One region of the Paenibacillus sp. EPM92 genome, then DNA from elsewhere that is predicted to be linked to it. Evidence: riboswitches for the same ligand, from Rfam matches in the RefSeq annotation. Region 1 holds a riboswitch; the other holds the start of a gene.

Region 1 (4,714 bases):
AATCCGCAGGCCTCGCCAAGGAGCTTCGCTTCCATACGCTTCCGGTCAGCAAAGCGCTGCCGGCCGGCGATTACGGCTGCCTGATCACGAACCCGCCATACGGCGAAAGGCTCGGCGACCGCGAAGAAGTCGAACGCGCGCTGCGCCAATTCGGGCAGATGCATAAGCAGCTGCCGAACTGGTCGGCCTTCATCCTCAGCCCGAGCAAGCAAATGGAGCATTATCTCGGGCGAAAAGCCGATAAGAAGCGCAAGCTGTTTAACGGACGCATCGAATGCGCGTTATACCAATTTTTCGCCCCGGGCGGCTTGTTCGGCTGGCGGAAGGATTCGAGTACGAGCGGGAATTAATGCAGATTGCGCCTATACGCTGTGAGGAGCAGCCAAAAAAAGCTTAGGGCAGACGCTCCTAAGCTTTTTTTTGGCATGCGCCCTTCCAGCGCGTAAACCATGCAAAAAAACGCATCCGTCTTCGGGGTACGTTCCCCGGTAAACGGATGCGCTGCCGGCGTCGGCCGATAGGGTTTCGTTACACTTCCGTCCTCGGCTTCGTCGGATCGCAGCTCATCGCTTTGATTTCCGACACCTGAGACAGCTTAAGCAAGTAATAACACTCCTCCCGAGCCATGTGATCCGCCATCAAGGGCGAAAGCACACCGAGCGCCTGCCCGCTTAAACGGAGCTCTTCCAGCTCGCTCAGAAACTGCTTGAACAGCGTCATTTCAAGCTCAACCTCTTTATTAAACCGGGCTAAAGCCGGGAATTTCTTGATGTTCGTGCGCAGAAAGCCCGCCAGTTCCACCGCTTTCAGGTAATACTCGCGGAATTGCCGGTCGAACGATCTGGCCAGTTCCACCAAACGGGATTCCGTCATATCCAAGCCGGCTGCAATGGAGCCCGCATGGCCGTAGGCGTCCTGGAGCCATACGATGTGGTGGTGCACCGCATCGAATACCGGCGCCGGGCGCCCGGATAACAAGTACCCCAGTACGCGTAAATACTCCTCTGCTTCGTTCACCATATGGCTCAAGAACGCGGGCGGCAGCTGGATTGCGATCTTGCCGATCAAATGCCGCTCCAGCAAGCGCAGCTTGAACGCGCGAAGGTCTTGTGTCAGCCCGTACGCGTCCTGCGTCAAAGCTCCCGCCTCTGCCGGGAACTTATCCGAACGCGCCTTCTTCAGCAAGTCGTCGAATGCTTGAACGAAGCCGAGCGCCCGCTGCGCCTCTTCCCGTTCATCGACCGGCAAGCTTACCCGGATGAACCTGGCATGATCACCGAGCACCTGAAGCCAAAACCGATGTTCAAATAACGCCGACTCGATAACCTCCGAGTTTTTCACAAACATGCCTCCAATGATCCGATTGTTCCGTGCCGGATGGGAATGATCCGGCCACCCCACATCGTATGCTCAGAGGCCCAATCGGGTTCAAAGAAAGCCGCAGTCGTTCGCTGCCTAAGCTATACTAAGCGTGCTTCAGCTGAGGACGGCACATCAAGTAATCGAACAACGGTAGAAATACGTCGTGGTTCGATTCGCAGCAGATCGAGAGCTTCACTTCGCCCATCCAGTAAAACGTGATGATTTGCCGGCTGCGCCCGCGAATCATCTCGACATCCCAATGCGGGGACGTCAGCTCGTACACGTCACGATTTATGAACAATTTCGGTCCTTCAGCAGATAGGAAGACTCCGATGAAATCATCGCCGATTTTCGTGTAAAACCCCTTCTTATTTAAGATGCTGCGTTCCTGGTCCATCGCCGGGTTCTCCTCCTTCATCTATTCACACCAAAAAAAGCTCCCCTGGTCGGGAGCCGCTGTTGAAAGGATCGCGATCACTCCGTGCCTTCGACAACTGGCTGGCATAGCACTGCTCTCCTGCGCCTAAGCCCCTATAGCTTTGCGTCCGCAGACTTTCGTCCGGGTTGCCCTTATCGAGTGCGCTCGAATTGTGTCTGTTCATGGAGATGTTCTTTATTAAGAATATAAGATAGAAGGTCACGAATACATAGTTCTTTCATCCCATTTTCATAAAAAAATTTGGGAATTTTGTATGATTTTGAATAACCGGTACCCTTTCCAGTAAAAAATGATACCCGTCAACGCGATCATGGCAACCGTTACAAAAAGCGGGCCTCCGCCCCATTGACCGAGCACATAGCCCCGATTACCGGTCCCGGAAATTGGCCGCCCCCGGATCATGTCTGGACGCCGAAATTCGTGCCGCGCATCCCTTCCGGCGTCAAATCAAAAATCCCCGGTGCCCTGAGGCCCGAGGATCTGATCTTCTTGCATGATTTATTTCACGTATTTGCTCGCCTTCTCGATCGCTTCGTCTTCAGTCTTGCCGGTTACATACCGGCCGTTAATGAAGATGAAGGCAAACCGCGAGCACGGGCCGCAATAAGACTTGCAGCCGACTTTGATCTCGGCGTCGGGCACAAGCTTCTGCAGCTTCGGAACGGCGGTTTTCATTCTCATATGTTTGCATTTGTCGCAAACGCGAATATCGTTGACCATGCGGTAATTCCTTTCTTCAAGCGGCTGACACCGGGGAACTCCCTGTGAACGATGTGCTAGTGGTCCCCGTTATTGCCCTTGCTTGGATTCGTTACCGCGAATCCTTCTTCCGGCACATAGAAATAATCGATCCGAACGCCGTCGAGCAGCGGCTCGTCCTTTTGCAGAATAACGTCGATTCCTTTATCTGTCGAAACGACGACATCGTTCTCGGTCGGCGTATCCATGCTGAGTCCGTAGTGGGCATGGTCGCCATGCGCATGAGTCACATACACGCGAAGCTTTAATTCTTTATTCTCTTCTTGCTCCATCTCGGCCAACAACACTTTGGCCGCATTGCGCGAAATCTTGCATTTCATGTCCAGTCACTTCTCCTACTGTGCGTTTTTTCTTATTGTATAGAATCGGGCCGCCGAAAGCAACCGTTCTTCGCTGTTTCCGTATGTATGTACAAGCCGGCCTCACTTGCGAATCAAGTCGGTGTCTTTTAATATGGAAGATAATGAATGGAGGTTAACGAATGATTCCCTTTTATCGCAAATATTACAAAACGATTATCGATATTGCGTTGCTCGTGCTTACCGTATATTTGTTCATGTTCGCCTTCAGCCATCTGTATCGGATCGCGACCCCGATTTTCCTCGCGTTCGTCATTTACTTGATCATCGAGCCGTTCGCCAAGTTCCTGAACCGGCGCGGGTTGAAGAAATCGATCGCTTCCGCCATCTCCACCCTCGTCTTCGTGATGGTCATTCTAGGTGCCATGACCGGACTCGGCGCGATCTTCACGACCCAGATCATCAATCTCGCCGACAAGCTGCCCGATTACGCCGTCGTTCTGGAGCAAGAGCTCATCAACCGCTCCGACCAGGTACAGTCACTGATCGGGACGCTTCCGGTCGATTTGAATTTAGTGGAGAAGGCCAAGGAGTACTCCGCGGAGATCATTCAGAAGACGACCGAAATCGCCCGTACGTTCTTAACGAGCTTGTTCGCCATGCTGACCTCGTTCTCCACGTTCGTCGTGAACTTCGTGATCGGTATTATTTTGGCCTATTTCCTGAGCATCGAGATCGAATCCTGGAAGCGGATCGCTTCGGACAAAACGCCGAAAACGTTTAAAAAAGCGTTCCACTTCCTCCGCGAGAACGTGCTGCTGGGCATCGTCACCTACCTTAAAGCGCAGGCGAAGCTGATCAGCCTGACCTTTATCGTCATCTTCATCGCGCTGCTTATATTGAACGTCAACAACGCCTTCTCGATCGCGCTCTTGGCGGCCATCTTCGACGTGCTCCCGCTGCTCGGCGTTTCGACGCTGTTCATTCCATGGATCATCTACTTGCTGGTCGTCGGACAAACGACGCTCGCGATTTGGCTGGCTGTGCTGCTCGTCGTTGTGATTGGAACGAGACAAATTCTGGAACCGAAAATTACGGGCGATTCCCTCGGCGTGTCCGCCTTCACGATGCTTTCGTTCATGATCGTCTCGCTGTCTCTCTTCGGCGTGGCCGGCTTGATCTTATCGCCCGTGCTGATCATTCTGGTTAAAGCGCTGTACGAGCAAGGGTATTTAAAACGATGGATCCGGATGCCGGCCGAAGAGTACGAGCCCGATCCGTCGTCTATCAAATAATGCAGCACATCTCAACCGGATTCGGACGCTCACAAGCCGGTTGATGGCATCTGAAGTCCATGGAAAGCGGTGAATCGATATGTCGCAGCCCGCATAGCGTTTCTTACAAAGAACAAAAAAAGAACCCCGATTCCTCGAGGTTCCCTTTAAACCTATTCAGTTGTTGAGCGGATGGCCGCTTCTTGTGGTTTGACCTTCCGAGGACGCAGCCTTAAGCGCCGTATTTCCGTTCGGCTCTATCGGTAAACCAGTTCATCAAGAGCAGCGTAACGGTTACATCGTCAATCGGGATGAAATTCAGCAGATCCGGCATGATCCAATAAATAAGCGCAGGCACCACGAACAACAGCTTCTCTCCGAGCGGAACCCGCGGGGAACGCAGCAGCGGCCAAATGCGCCGAAATACATGACCCCAATGCCGGAGTGACAACAATCGCTTCCACATCGCCTCGGGTCTCCCTTCCTGTCCAAGTCGTCTTACCCCGATTATACCTCATGGCAACCCGTTTGCCCAAACTCCGCTCCCCGCACAAAGAAGCCGCCGAGACGGACGGACTCGG
Region 2 (4,714 bases), on a different contig from region 1:
AGTGCATGACGTCGCCGTCTTGAACGACATATTCTTTGCCCTCGAGGCGCAGCAAACCTTTTTCCTTTGCAGCATTCATCGAGCCCGAACCGATCAGATCATCGTAGCCGACAACCTCAGCGCGGATAAAGCCGCGTTCGAAATCGGTATGGATTACGCCTGCCGCCTGCGGCGCTTTCATTCCTTTGCGGATCGTCCATGCGCGAACTTCCTGTACCCCTGCCGTAAAATACGTGTACAGCCCGAGCAGCCTGTAAGCGGCACGGATCAACCGGTTCAACCCGGATTCGGCAAGGCCCAGCTCCTCCAGAAACATCTGCTTGTCCTCGCCTTCCAGCTCAGCGATCTCCGATTCCACCTTCGCGCTGATCGGAACCACTTCCGCGCCTTCGAGCGCCGCGTATTCGCGCACTTTCTGCACATACGGATTGCCGTCCGTGTCCGCAACCTCCGCCTCGCTGACATTCGCCGCATACAACACCGGCTTCATCGTCAGCAGGTGCAGGTCGCGGATCAGCAAGCGCTCCTCATCGCTCAGCTCGACGCTGCGCGCCGGCTTATCGTTGTAGAGCGCCTCCTTAATGCGTTCCAGACACTCGACTTCCTGCGCATATTTCTTGTCGCCGCCCTTCATGTTCTTCCGGGAGCGATCGATTCTTTTGTCCACCGAATCCACGTCCGCCAAAATCAGTTCCAGGTTGATCGTCTCGATATCGCTGATCGGGTCGACCGTTCCGGAAACGTGCGTAATGTTCTCGTCTTGGAAACAGCGTACGACATGCACGATGGCGTCCACCTCGCGGATGTGGGCAAGGAACTTATTGCCGAGTCCCTCGCCTTGGCTTGCGCCCTTGACCAATCCGGCAATATCGACGAATTCGAACGCCGTAGGCACGATGCGATTCGGCACGACGATTTCCGCCAAGCGGGTCAAGCGCTCATCCGGCACCTCCACTACGCCGACATTCGGATCGATCGTGCAGAACGGATAGTTAGCCGACTCCGCACCGGCCTGTGTAATGGCGTTAAACAACGTAGATTTACCGACATTCGGCAAACCGACGATTCCACAAGAAAGACTCATATATAAACAGCTCCTTATGCTCTGAACGGAATTTCAAATCCTGACATTATATTATATCCCAAAAGTAGGCCCCGTGTCATCTCCCTATGGGAAAAACCCTCCTTCCATTCGGAAAGAGGGCATGGTGACGGGCGCGTTACTGCGGCGGCTGCCCCGAAATACGGCGAAGCTCATTGGCCAGCCTGTGGAACTCCGCCTTGGCCGCCTGATCTTCCGCTGTGAAATAGGAGGCTGATAGAAAGCCGATGATCTTGTTCGCATCCTCCGCGCTAATTCGTGTCTGCGGTTCCGGCGCGGGTTCCGTCACAAGGCTGGCCCGGTACTCGTTCACAACGTCCTGAACGAAGCTCTGGAACGTCTTGCCGAGCAGCCGCAGCGGCTCCTGCGGATCGCTTCTCCTTGCCGGATCCAGCATATAGTGCCCGACGATATCGGTAGCCGGGTTTAGTCCGTACCGGTAACAAGCATACGCAAGCACCCATACGTACCGCTTGTAAGATTCCGTCAAGCTGATCCTGCCTCCGTAACAAAGCTCCACCGCGCCCGCCGCGTCGTTGGCGTCGTCGCCGTAACGCGCGTTATCGGTCGTTACGTTGTACACGACGTGATAGGCAATCTCAGCCGGTCCGGTCAGGAACGGTATGCACTCGATGATCTGTTTATCGTCCACAAACAGATGCGCGGAAGATGACATTTCATTGCGGGTATTTTCAAAATAAGACACATTCGCTGCGGCCGTTGACCCCGGATTTCCCGTATCGTGGGCCACCATAAACCGGCAGCGGGCTAACGCCGTCTTCGGACGCCGCTGGCTCGGCCCCGTCAAATAGCGTGGAATGATCTCATATTTCATAACAAAAGCCACCGTGCTCACCACCCTGCGGATATTTCGGAAGGTCTCGGGCGCTGGGGGCCCCAGCCGATCCGACGAGAATCCTTGCCTTACGATCAGCATATGCGAGCGCCCTGCAAGAAGTCCGTGGCATTGCCGGCCTCTATTTGAATATACGTTTGTTAAAATCGTCCCGTTTCGAACTGAAATGGTTTTCCACTTGCTTTTTCAACACAAACGCCCGCAGCGCATTGGCTTTGTCCGTCGGCATGTCGATGTAACGCGCTCCGTAATAGATTACGGTTTCTCCCGGATCCAACCGTATGATCTCGACTTGGCACGGCATCTCGAAGCCCAGGTCCAGCCGAACGTCGGCCATAGCATGCTTGCTTAACTCAATATCGCTCGGCAAAATAAACCCGAGCCCGCTGATGCTAATATTTCGAACCTCCAGCGCGACATGCTCCTTCAACAATTGGAGCTCCGCATTCGGTTCGCGGATCGAGAGCAGGTGTCCGTCATGTTTGACGTCGACCCGCGGGTTCTCCCGCTTCTCGGCGAATCGGCTCCGATTCTGAGGGGGGTTGATAACCATCAGCGCTCCTTGATCTTTAGCCACGACCGTCGATTGGAACGTATAGATTCCGCCGGGTGAATAGACCGTTAATTTAACCGTATCCCCAAGTTCGAACGCCTTGTATTCCGAAATCTCAACTTCAAGAATATCACCCTCGGCATAAGTCAAAATGCCGGTCGAAACGAAATCCCGCTTCTCCACCGCCACCCGGCTGTTCAGCAGTATTCCGCTTGGGCTTCTATACGTTTCGTGGGTAAACTCGTAGGATATTTTTTCACTCGTAACGGACTTCATCACCTTCGTTACCACCTTTCGCTCTCATGTCTTCGGTAAAAAATAAGCTGCATCTCAACATGCGAGACTACAGTCTGTTCACCGGTGCGCCCAATCGGCGGCCAGGCTGTCGTCATCCTCAATAAAGAAGATCTTAGACCCTAAGCTTTGCGTCCTTGCCTTTCGACAAGTTTGTCAAAAAAACGAATGATAACGACTATTTAACTAAACTTCACATCACCGAACTTGGGTACATATGCCCACATCTTGATCTCATTATAGGTGTTTCCTAAATCCCCTTCAAGAATATTCACACTTTTCACAAAAAATTAACAGCGCTTTTCCGTAAAAAAATTATTCACATGTTAACCGTTCTGTGGATAACTTATATATCCACACCCGGACTTGCCCTAAAAGCGCGATTTACCTACAATGGGGATAAGAAATTAATCCTCTTTATCCACATACTTATCCACAGCATGTGAGTAAGAATACTTGTTCGTTTTCTTACCCGCAATCGACGAATGACTAATGATGAATGAGGTGTAACGATTGATAGCCATAGAAGAACACGAGTATTTTATGCGGGCGGCAATCGAAGAAGCGCGGAAAGCCGAAGCGATCCGCGAAGTTCCGATCGGAGCGGTCATTGTTCGCGGCAGCGACATTATCGGCCGCGGTCATAACGTTCGGGAAACGGCCAAAGATCCGCTTGCCCACGCCGAACTGATCGCGATTAAACAAGCGAGCGAACAGCTGGACGCCTGGCGGTTGCTGGAATGCCGGCTTTATGTGACCCTTGAGCCGTGTCCGATGTGCGCCGGAGCGATCGTCCAGGCGCGAATTCCGCAAGTGATTTACGCATCCCCGGACCCAAAGGCCGGCTGCGCGGGGACGCTGATGAACCTGCTGCAGGAAGATAGATTTAACCATCGCGTCGACGTGATTCAAGGCGTTCTGCAGGAAGAATGCAGTTCCATGCTCACCCAATTTTTCCGTAGATTAAGGGGGAAGACGTAACCTAATTCCCTTTACAACGCCTATTTACCCATGCTAAAATATAATCGTTTCAGAAGTTCGAGACGTGGCTCAGCTTGGTAGAGCGCTTGGTTCGGGACCAAGAGGTCGCAGGTTCAAATCCTGTCGTCTCGACCATCCTATATGAACTACGAATTGCGGCGTAAACCGCAATTTTTTTATGCCCAAATTCCGATATCCCTCTCTTCTCCCGTTGTTTTCCCTCTCTCCCTTCAGTCTATTTTGTTAGCCCGTTCTCCGGCTTCCCGGCTATCACTGTACCGGCCGGTTATACGACGGATGGCTTGGGGGTCGGCATCGAATTTTTGGGCCGCGCCTTCGATGAAGCAACCTTGATTAAACTGGCTTACGCTTATGAACAGGGCACCCATCACCGGAAGCCTCCCGTTCTGGTTCCTTAAGGCCAGGGTCCTAAACAAAATCCCCTTCGTGCCGCTCTATTTCATACATAGCAGCCCGAAGGGGATTATTCGATATTTTCGACTCTTAGCCAGGGTTCGATTCGTTATTTGGGCCCTGCACTTCAACCTGCACGTCCTGCGGTAGCACTAACGTAACAGACATCTCCGGGTAGACCGAATTCAGGCCGCGGTAGACCGGAGGACGCTTCACCTGCACATACATCGTGTCGCCAACCGTTCGCACCGTGTAGAATTGCTCCTTGTCGACCGTCGGACGGTCTCCTTCCTGTACGCGGGTTCGGTAAGTGCCGAACAGGTGCATGGAACGCTCCGCCGTTTTGTCGATGCGAACCGGTTCGCCGGATGTTTGCACGACCAGCTTTTGGATGGCCGGATTTACCGGTTCCTGCAGTTCGGGCAAATCCGCCGTGACCTCGACTTCGCCTACGAGTTTGCGTACTTCATCCGTCACCCCGAGACCGGTCAGCATCGTAAACATGAAACAGCCG

The links. A riboswitch is a leader RNA that binds a small molecule or an ion and turns the genes downstream of it on or off. The one in region 1 is predicted to bind cyclic di-GMP.
Region 2: another riboswitch for cyclic di-GMP. It lies ahead of JMF85_RS04775 (PilZ domain-containing protein); the one in region 1 lies ahead of JMF85_RS23430 (hypothetical protein).

Annotation. Positions count from the first base shown of each region.
Region 1 covers NZ_BCPS01000095.1:9,510-14,223, forward strand. Annotated here, with positions in the region: gene JMF85_RS23420 (THUMP domain-containing class I SAM-dependent RNA methyltransferase) at 1-350, shown strand, start outside; gene JMF85_RS23425 (DUF2935 domain-containing protein) at 529-1,341, opposite strand; gene JMF85_RS23430 (hypothetical protein) at 1,466-1,759, opposite strand; cyclic di-GMP riboswitch class I at 1,849-1,941, opposite strand; gene JMF85_RS23435 (YuzB family protein) at 2,300-2,521, opposite strand; gene JMF85_RS23440 (iron-sulfur cluster assembly accessory protein) at 2,578-2,880, opposite strand; gene ytvI (sporulation integral membrane protein YtvI) at 3,042-4,154, shown strand; gene JMF85_RS23450 (hypothetical protein) at 4,366-4,599, opposite strand.
Region 2 covers NZ_BCPS01000025.1:15,084-19,797, reverse strand. Annotated here, with positions in the region: gene ychF (redox-regulated ATPase YchF) at 1-1,084, opposite strand, end outside; gene JMF85_RS04780 (peptidoglycan recognition protein family protein) at 1,221-1,937, opposite strand; gene JMF85_RS04775 (PilZ domain-containing protein) at 2,080-2,787, opposite strand; cyclic di-GMP riboswitch class I at 2,881-2,973, opposite strand; gene tadA (tRNA adenosine(34) deaminase TadA) at 3,319-3,786, shown strand; tRNA gene JMF85_RS04765 (tRNA-Pro) at 3,845-3,921, shown strand; partial or broken gene JMF85_RS04760 (amidase family protein) at 4,032-4,205, shown strand; gene JMF85_RS04755 (LiaI-LiaF-like domain-containing protein) at 4,291-4,714, opposite strand, start outside.